2 linked regions of the Eleftheria terrae genome follow. The protein of the gene in region 2 interacts with the protein of the main gene of each other region in a pairwise test. Links are inferred from orthologs where the notes say so. Each region holds a gene or a part of one and is shown on either strand. Other genes may lie near its edges.

Region 1 (4,476 bases), 2.9 Mb from region 2 along the record:
CGATCCGGGTGATGAACAGCACCGCCTGGCCGGTGGGCACCTCCAGCAGGTCGGCCAGCTTGGCCTGCGCGTTGAGGGCGCGGATGTGCTGCAGCGCTCGCACCGGCGCGTGCCCGCTGCGGGCCAGGAATTCGTACAGCGAGTTCTCCACCGCCTCGGGGTTGGGCAGCACCGCTTGCGGAATCACGCTGACCTCGTAGGCCATCACCGCCTCGTCGGCCAGCCGCAGCCGCTCCAGCCGGGCCACCCGGGTGCCGGGCGACAGGCCCAGGCTGAGCTGCTCCTCGGGCACCGACGGCGCAAGCGTGCGCTCCAGCCAGCGCGAACTCGGCGTATAGCCACGCTGGTTCAGCTCTTCGGAGAAGCTGGTGAGACGGGACAAAGGTTGCTCCAGGCGCGGCGCGATGTAGTTGCCCGAGCCGCGCCGGCGCACGATCAGGCCCTGATCCACCAGTTGGTCAATGGCCTTGCGCGCGGTCACGCGCGAAACGCTGAGCGATTCGGAGAGGGTGCGCTCCGAAGGCAGGGCCTCGTCGACCTGGTAGCGGCCGTCGCGGATGGCCTGGCTCAGCACCTGGGCCAGCTGCAGGTACAGCGGCGAGCTGTCCGCAGGGTCGGGTTTGAATTCGAGGGTTTTCATCAGCAGATCAATTTGCGCTTTGCATCAAGGCGCGGCGGACCAGGTGCAGGGCACCATCCACCGCGTCGCCTGCCGGCTCCACACGTCGCATCTGGGTCGCCTCGGAGAAGCGCGACGCCAGCCGCCCGCCAATGCTGCCGCACACCACCAGCGGCACGCCTCGCGGACCGTCGAGCGCCTGCGCCACCGCGTCCAGCGCCTGCACCGCGCGGCGCAACAGATGCGCCGCCGAGAGGTCGGCGGCCTCAGTATCGAACACCAGCGGCGCGAGCTGCGCGTACTCGAACTGCCCCGCCTCGTCGCACCAGGCCAGCAGGCGCTCACGGGTGGAACCGCAGACCTCCCAGACGGCATGCACGAGCGCGCTTTGGTGAATGCGGCCGTCCATGGCCCACTGGGCGAGCCGCACGGCCCGCTGCCCCAGCCAGGCGCCGCTGCCTTCGTCGCCCACCGGGAAGCCCCAGCCGCCCACGCTCAGGCGCGTACCGTCCTCGCGCCACAACTCGCCGACGCTGCCGGTGCCGGAGGCCACGATGGCGCCCGGCCGGCCAGCATGGGCGCCGAGGAGCATTGCGAACGCATCGGTTTCCAGCGCCACTTCAGCAAAGACCGCACCCGGCGACTCGGCGCGGGTGGCGAGGAAGCTGTCGCGCCAGCCATGGTTGTGCACGCCGGACAAGCCCATGCCCACCGCGCAGGCCCGCAGGGGTGGCTCCGACACGCCGGCGCTGGCGAAGGCGGCATCCACGGCGCGGCGCACCTGGAGCCATGCCTGCTCGATCCCCTGGCCCAGCGCGGACGGCCCGGCTTGCCCGGCACCGACGACCGTGCCGTCCGTGCGTATCACGCGTGCCCGCGTGCCGGTGCCTCCGCCATCCACGCCAACCAGGTAGTCGATCATCGCTGCGCCTGCGCTCCGTTGTGAAACCAGTCAACTGTGTTTTATGACACAGCATTGATACCAGTTTAATACCAGAAATACCAAAACTTCAAGTGGTATTTTGGCAGCCCGAAGGAAAGCCGCGCTCGATTTTTATCGAAGACGTGCGGACGCCGCACTCCTCCTGGCAGTACAAGGGCAAACCACTATTGCGCGGCCTTCAATCAAATGAGACCAAAGCAATACCAATTTACCCTGTGCGAAGCCGATCGGCTTACCAGGTGATGGGTTCGGTGCCAGGGCGGTGCTGGGCGAGCCAGGCGTTGGCCTGGGAGAAGTGCCGGCATCCAATGAATGGCACCGGCGGACGCAGGGCCGCCAGCGGGGAAGGATGGTTCGCGGTGAAGACCGCATGGCGCTGCGTGTCGATGAGCGCCTGCTTGCGCTGCGCCGGAGCGCCCCACAGCAGGAAGACGCAGGGCCCTGCATGCCGCGAGACGTGCGCGATCAGCTGGTCGGTGAGCCTCTCCCACCCTTGCTTGGCGTGGCTTTGCGGCTGGCCGTCCTCGACGGTGAGCACCGTATTGAGCAGCAGCACGCCCTGGGCGGCCCAGCGCGTGAGGTCGCCCTCGCGGCCCATGGGCTGGCCCAGGTCGGCGGCGACTTCCTTGTAGATGTTGCGCAGGCTGGGCGGCAGCCGGGTGCCGGTCGGCACCGAGAAGGACAGGCCGTGCGCCTGACCGGGGCCATGGTAGGGGTCCTGGCCAAGGATCACGACCCGCACCGCTTGCAGCGGCGTGAGTTCGAGCGCCCGGAAGACGTCTGCCGGATAGATGCGGGCCCCGGCGGCCACGCGCTGGTCGACGAACTCGATCAGCCGGCAACCCGGCTCGGACTGCCGGAAGGCGTCGGTGACTGGCCGCCAGCAGGCTGGCACCCGGTCGAAGCAGGCTTCCAGCGGCTCGCGCAGCAGGTTGGCCGCCTCGGGCCCGGCGGCAGGCACGGTAGGCGGCGCCGGCGCGGCAGCCGGAGGCGAGCCGAAGAGATCGGGCTGCTGCGGAGAGCGGCGCGTCATGCCAGGCTCCGGCTCAGTCGCTGAACAGCTGCGCGAGTGCCACCCCCGGATCGGCCGCGCGCATGAAGGCCTCGCCGACCAGGAAGGCGTGCACATCGGCGTCACGCATGCGCTGTACATCGGCCCGCTGCAGGATGCCGGATTCGGTGACCAGCAGGCGGTCGGCCGGCACCTCGGGCAGCATGCCCAGCGTGGTGTCGAGCGTCACCTCGAAGCTGCGCAGGTTGCGGTTGTTGATGCCCAGCAGCGGCGTCCTCAGCCGCAGCGCCCGCTGCAACTCTTGATGGTCGTGCACTTCCACCAGCACCGACATCTGGAGCGCCAGCGCGGTGGCCTCCAGGTCGGCCATCAAGGCGTCGTCCAGGCAGGCAGCGATCAGCAGGATGCAGTCCGCGCCCATCGCCCGGGCCTCGAACACCTGGTATTCATCGACCAGAAAGTCCTTGCGCAACACCGGCAGTTCGCAGGCCGCGCGGGCCTGTTGCAGATAGTCGGGCGAGCCGTGGAAGAACTGGCGGTCGGTCAGCACCGACAGGCAGGCGGCACCATGGCGGGCGTAGCTGGCCGCGATCTCGGCCGGCACGAAGTGCTCGCGCAGCACGCCCTTGCTGGGGCTGGCCTTCTTGATCTCGGCAATCACCGCGGCCTGGCCGGCGGCCACCTTGGCGCGCAGGCTGCCGGCGAAATCGCGCAGGCCGCCGCGTTGCTCGGCATCGCGGCGCACAGAGGCGGCGTCGCGCTGCGCGCGGGCGGCGGCGATTTCCTCGCGCTTGACCGCCACGATCTTGTTCAGGATGTCGCTCATTGGAAAACCTCCATGCTGCGGGCCGCGGCGCTCATGCCTGTCCCCCGGCGTCCTTCAGGCCCTGCGACACCCGCACGAACTGGCTCAGCTTGGCCAGCGCCCGGCCGGAGGCGACCGCCTCACGCGCCATCTTGACGCCTTCGGCCACCGAGGCTGCCACGTTGGCGCAGTACAGCGCGCCGCCGGCATTGAGCAGCACGATGTCACGCACCGGGCCGTCTTCATTGGCCAGCGCGCGCTGGATACAGGCCACCGATTCTTCGCGGTTGGCCACCCGCAGCACCCGGGTGTCGTAGACCGGCAGGCCGAAGTCGCTCGGATGCACGACGTACTCGCGCACCTCGCCGTCCTTCAGCTCGCCGACCAGCGTCTCGCCCGACAGCGAGATCTCGTCCATGCCGTTCATGCCGTAGACCACCATCACGTGCTCCGAGCCCAGGCGCTGCAGCACCCGCACCTGGATGCCGACCAGGTCGGCGTGGAAGACCCCCATCAGCTGGTTGGGTGCCTGCGCCGGGTTGGTCAGCGGCCCGAGGATGTTGAACAGCGTTCGCACGCCCAGCTCCTTGCGGACCGGCGCGGCATGCTTCATGGAGGCATGGTGGTTGGGCGCGAACATGAAGCCGATGCCGGTTTCCTCGAGGCAGGCCGCGACCTGCGCCGGCTTGAGGTCGATGTGGGCACCCAGCGCCTCCAGCACATCGGCGCTGCCGCTGCTGGACGACACGCTGCGCCCGCCATGCTTGGCCACCCGTGCACCAGCTGCGGCCGCCACGATCATCGCGGCGGTGGAGATGTTGAAGGTGTGCGCCGCGTCGCCGCCGGTGCCGCACAGGTCGACCAGGTGGGTCTTGTCGGGCACCGCCACGGGCGTGGCGAACTCGCGCATGACCTGGGCGGCGGCCGCGATCTCGCCGATGGTTTCCTTCTTGACGCGCAGGCCGACGGCCAGCGCGGCGATCATCACCGGCGACATCTCGCCGCTCATGATGCGGCGCATCAGCGCCAGCATCTCGTCGTGGAAGATCTCGCGGTGCTCGATGACGCGCACCAGCGCGTCGGTATTGGAGATGGGC
Region 2 (5,007 bases):
TCCGACCACCCGCCCGTCAGCGACGCCGCTGAACCCGACACCCCGGATCCCACTGCCTTCCCACCGACTCGCCATGAACTCTGAATCGCAAGACCTGCCACCTTCGCCCGAGACGCAGGTGCCCACCGAAGCCACGGTGCCCTCCGAGGCGGGCGCTGCGCCGGCCGACAAGCCCAAGCGTCGCAGCCCGCGCAAGGCCAAGCCTGCGGACGTGCCGGCAGCCGAGGCGCCCGTGAGCGAGGCGGTGGCGCAGGCCCCCGCCGAGGCGCCTGCCGTCGAAGCAGCACCGGCCGCGGAGGAGGCGGTGGCAGCTGCGCCCGCCAAGAAGGCGCCGCGCCGCCGCAAGACCGCGGCTGCCGTGGCGGTCGAGGCGCTGGCAGGCGAGGCGGCCGCCGTGCCGGTGGCTGAGGGCTCGATCCCAGCGGCCGAAGTGATGCCAGCGGCTGCTCCGCAGGCGCCTCAGGTGCCGGCGACCACGGCTGTGGCGGAAGTGGCTCCTAGCGGCCGGCAGGATGCCGGGGAAACGGCAGCGGAGGCCGCCGAGGCGGGCGAGACGTTGTCGCAGTTCGGTCAAGGCGACGAGGCGCCCGCCGTTGAGGGTGAAGGCGGCGGTCGTCGTCGCCGCGACCGCCGTGGCCGACGCGGTGAACGCCAGGCCGGCGCCGAAGCGGCCGGGCAGGAGCCGTCGAAGGATGCGCCGTCCACCGAGCCGGCCGAGGCCCGCGAGCCGCGCCCGCCGCGGGAAGGTCGCGAACCGCGCGAACCGCGCGAACCGCGTGAACCGCGTGAGCCGCGCCAGGGTGGCGACCGTGCCGCCCAGGGCGAGCGCGCGGGCGGGCAGCCGCAAGGCAAGCGCGGCGCACGCGGCCAGGGCGCTGGCGGCCAGGCAGACGCGCGCCAGCGCTTCGCCGAAGTGCTGGCCGGCGAGTTTGACGGCGACGACGAGGCGGAAGCCGAAGAAGTCGTGAGCAAGCGGGTGCTGCAGCCCGATGCCGACGCGCCCAAGCTGCACAAGGTGCTGGCCCAGGCGGGCATCGGCTCGCGCCGCGACATGGAGCAGCTGATCCTCGAAGGCCGCATCTCGGTCAACAGCGAGCCGGCCCACATCGGCCAGCGGATTTCCTACGGCGACCAGGTGCGTGTCAACGGCAAGCCCATCCGCGTGCAGATCGCCCCGCCGCCGCCGCGCGTGCTGGCCTACCACAAGCCGGTCGGCGAGGTGGTGAGCCATGACGACCCGCAGAACCGTCCTACCGTGTTCCGTCGCCTGCCGAAGCTGCCACAGGGCAAGTGGCAGTCGGTTGGCCGGTTGGACATCAACACCGAAGGCTTGCTGCTGTTCACGAGCTCGGGCGAGCTGGCCAACCAGATGATGCATCCGCGCTTCGGCGTGGAGCGCGAGTACGCCGTGCGCGTGCTGGGCTCGCTGGACAAGGAGGCGCGTGACAAGCTGCTGGAGGGCGTGAAGATCGACGGTCAGCCGGCCAGCTTCAAGTCCATCGAGGACGGTGGCGGCGAAGGGGCCAATCACTGGTACCGCGTGGTCATCACCGAAGGCCGCAACCGCGAGGTGCGCAAGCTCTTCGACGCCGTGGGCCTGACCGTGAGCCGGCTGATCCGCATCCGCTACGGCACCGTGGTGCTGCCGCGCGGCCTCAAGCGCGGCGTCTGGGTGGAGCTGGACGACAACGATGTGCGCTCGATGAAGCGGCTGGCCCAGGGCGGCGACGCGCCGCGCCAGGAAGGCCAGCGCGATGCGCGCGGTCGGCCGGGGCAGGGCGGCGGCAAGCAGGGCCAAGGGCAGGGCGGCAAGGGCGGTCCGGCCGGCAAGCGCCAGGGTCGTGGCCCGGGCGGCGCCGGTGGTGGCGGTGGCCGTGGGCCGGCCCAGCCGCGTGTGATCGGCCCGGATCCGCTGGAGCAGACCTACGACAAGCGCTTCGCACAGTCGACCAAGCTCAAGCAAGGCCAGCCGCGCCAGCCTGACCCGATGCAGACCAGCGTCGGCTACATCGGCGCCGACGCCTTCCTGCGCAAGAGCCATGGCCAGAAGGGCGGCGGGCGCGGCGGCAACTCCGGCGGCAACCGCGGCTTTGGTGGCGGCGGCGGCGGCCAGGGCGGCAACCGTGGCTTCGGTGGTGGTGGCAACAAGCGCGGCGGCGGTGGAGGCGGCCGCGGCCGCTGAGGGGCGGCGCTCCAAGTCCATGCCGCAGGGCGGAAAAAGCGCCCTCGGCGGGGGAAAACCCGGGCCTCAAGCGCTACAATGCAAAGCTTTGCCAAGTAGTTGAATTCAGGAGAATATTCATGGCGGTCGAACGCACCCTGTCGATCATCAAGCCCGATGCAGTGGCCAAGAACGTGATCGGCCAGATCTACTCTCGCTTCGAAGGCGCGGGTCTGAAAATCATCGCGGCCAAGATGGCGCACCTGTCCCGCGCTGAGGCGGAACAGTTCTATGCCGTGCACAAGGCACGTCCCTTCTTCAACGACCTGGTCAACTTCATGATCTCCGGCCCGGTCATGATCCAGGTGCTCGAAGGTGAAGGCGCGATCGCCAAGAACCGTGAGCTGATGGGCGCCACCGACCCGAAGAAGGCCGACAAGGGCACCATCCGCGCCGATTTCGCTGACAGCATCGACGCCAATGCCGTGCACGGCTCCGATGCCCCCGAGACGGCTGCTGTGGAAGTGGGCTTCTTCTTCCCCGGCATGAACGTCTACAGCCGCTGAGGCGGTCGTAGCATCTGCGCCTCCCCGCTGCGGCGGGCGGCGCCAACGAGGAGAGCATATGGCGGCCAACCTGCTTGATCACGATCTCGACGGACTGGCCGCTTTCTGCGAGCAGCTGGGGGAGAAGCGCTTTCGCGCGACCCAGCTGTTCCGTTGGATCCACCAGCGAGGCGCATCGGACTTCACCCAGATGTCCGACCTCGCGAAGTCCCTGCGCGAAAAGCTCGCGCACAGCGCGGAAATCCGGCCCCTGCCGGTCCTCACCGAGCAGGCCTCGAGCGACGGCACCATCAAGTGGCTGTTCGACGTCGGCGCCGGCGATGCGGTGGAGGCGGTGTTCATTCCCGAAGACGACCGTGGCACGCTCTGCGTTTCATCGCAGGCCGGCTGTGCCGTGGGTTGTCGTTTCTGTTCCACCGGCCACCAGGGCTTCAGCCGCAACTTGGGCACCGGCGAAATCCTCGCCCAGCTGTGGCATGCCGAGCACCACTTGAGGCAGCGGCTGCAACTGGCCCCCGGCGAGCGCGCCATCACCAACGTGGTGATGATGGGCATGGGCGAGCCACTGCAGAATTATTCGGCCCTGGTGCCGGCCCTGCGCACGATGCTGGACGACCACGGCTACGGCCTGTCGCGGCGCCGTGTGACGGTGTCCACCTCCGGCGTCGTGCCCTTCATGGACCGGCTGCGGCAGGATTGCCCGGTGGCACTGGCCGTGTCGCTGCATGCGCCCAACGATGCGCTGCGCGACGAGCTGGTGCCGTTGAACCGCAAGTACCCCATTGCCGAGCTGCTGGACGCCTGCAACCGCTACCTTGAAGCCGCGCCGCGCGACTTCATCACCTTCGAGTACTGCATGCTCGATGGTGTCAACGACAGCGAGGCGCATGCCCATGAGCTGGTCGCGCTGCTGCGCGGGCGGGTGTCGTGCAAGCTCAACCTGATTCCCTTCAACCCCTTCCCGGCGTCGGGGCTGAAGTGCTCGCCGCGCGCCCGGGTGCAGGCCTTCGCCAAGGTCCTGATGGACGCCGGCATCGTCACCACCGTGCGCAAGACGCGCGGCGACGACATCGACGCCGCCTGTGGCCAGCTGGCCGGCGAGGTGCAGGACCGGACCCGGGTCCAGCAGCGCATGACACGCCAGCCCATCCCCATCCACGCGACCACCGGCGGGCGCCGGCAGGAGACAAGATGACCATGTGCGGGCAAGGCGGTGCAGTCCTTCATGGCTGGCGCCGCGCGCTGTGGCTGGTGTTGGCGGCGGCCGGGCTGGCCGGCTGCGGCAATCTGCCGCCGCCGGGGGGCGGCAGCGGCCGCGAGATCGTCACCGCCTCCGACGAGACGGAGGCGCACAAGCGCGCCCGCATCCGGCTTGAGCTGGCCTCCGCCTATTTCGGCCAGGGCCAGGCCACCACGGCGCTCGACGAATTGAAGCAGGCCCTGCAGGCCGATCCCGACATGCCGCAGGCCTACAACCTGCGGGGGCTGATCTATGCCAGCCTGAATGAAGAGCAGCTGGCCGAGGAGAGCTTCCGCCGTGCGGTGCAGCTCGACAGTCGCGATGCCGACGTGATGCAGAACTACGGCTGGTTCCTGTGCCAGCGTGGCCGCTACAACGACGCCAACACGCAGTTCGATCTGGCGGCGGCCCAGCCGCGCAACCGCGACGTCACCAAGACGCTGCTCGCCAAGGGGGTCTGCCAGGCACGTGCCGGCACGCTGCCTGAGGCCGAGCAAACCCTGGCGCGAGCCTACGAGATGGACCCCGCCAACCCGGCCATCTCCGTCAACCTGGCCGACGTGCTGTACCGCCGCGGCGAATACGAGCGCGCCCGGTTCTACATCCGGCGTGTCAACAACGTCCCCCAGCTGGCCAATGCCGAGACCCTTTGGCTGGCCTCGCGCATCGAGCACAAGCTGGGCAACACGATGGGAGCAATGGACTACGGCAACCAATTGAAGCAGCGCTATCCGCAATCCCGCCAGGCAGCGGACTTCGAGCGGAGGCGCTTCGATGAGTGACAGCGACCGCAACCTGCATCCGACCCCGCACGGGTCCCAGACCGCCGGCGAGATGCTGAAGGCCGCGCGGGTGGCCAGCGGCATCCACATCGCCGCGCTGGCGGCCTCGATCAAGGTCACGGTCCAGAAACTGGAGGCGCTGGAGGCCGATCGGCATGACGAGCTGCCCGATCCGACCTTCGCGCGCGCGCTGGCCCAGGCCGTCTGCCGCTTCCTGAAGATCGACCCGGTGCCGGTGCTGGCCAAGCTGCCCGAACT

Evidence for each region. Proteins that work in one complex are often made in the same cells at the same time.
Region 1: the proteins of ndk (region 2) and N7L95_RS17325 interact in binary tests that used the Escherichia coli proteins (3 or more experiments, as listed by UniProt). The link is inferred for Eleftheria terrae from one-to-one orthologs.

Annotation. Positions count from the first base shown.
Region 1 is NZ_CP106951.1:3,909,264-3,913,739, reverse strand. Bases 696-3,521 are described here. They hold N7L95_RS17325 (uracil-DNA glycosylase), read right to left. Parts: upstream 2,596-3,521; coding sequence 1,795-2,595; downstream 696-1,794. Other genes in these bases: trpD (anthranilate phosphoribosyltransferase), read right to left, coding at 3,432-3,521; trpC (indole-3-glycerol phosphate synthase TrpC), read right to left, coding at 2,609-3,400; N7L95_RS17330 (glucosamine kinase nucleotide-binding domain-containing protein), read right to left, coding at 696-1,541. Also shown: N7L95_RS17335 (GntR family transcriptional regulator), read right to left, coding at 1-640; more of N7L95_RS17330, read right to left, coding at 648-695; more of trpD, read right to left, coding at 3,522-4,476. UniProt on the Escherichia coli protein: Excises uracil residues from the DNA which can arise as a result of misincorporation of dUMP residues by DNA polymerase or due to deamination of cytosine.
Region 2 is NZ_CP106951.1:1,031,353-1,036,359, reverse strand. The notes cover bases 1,125-4,014. They hold ndk (nucleoside-diphosphate kinase), read left to right. Parts: upstream 1,125-2,301; coding sequence 2,302-2,727; downstream 2,728-4,014. Other genes in these bases: pilW (type IV pilus biogenesis/stability protein PilW), read left to right, coding at 3,919-4,014; rlmN (dual-specificity RNA methyltransferase RlmN), read left to right, coding at 2,786-3,922; N7L95_RS04645 (pseudouridine synthase), read left to right, coding at 1,125-2,182. In the rest of the region: SMC-Scp complex subunit ScpB, read left to right, coding at 1-84; more of N7L95_RS04645, read left to right, coding at 74-1,124; more of pilW, read left to right, coding at 4,015-4,749; N7L95_RS04625 (helix-turn-helix domain-containing protein), read left to right, coding at 4,742-5,007. UniProt on the Escherichia coli protein: Major role in the synthesis of nucleoside triphosphates other than ATP. The ATP gamma phosphate is transferred to the NDP beta phosphate via a ping-pong mechanism, using a phosphorylated active-site intermediate.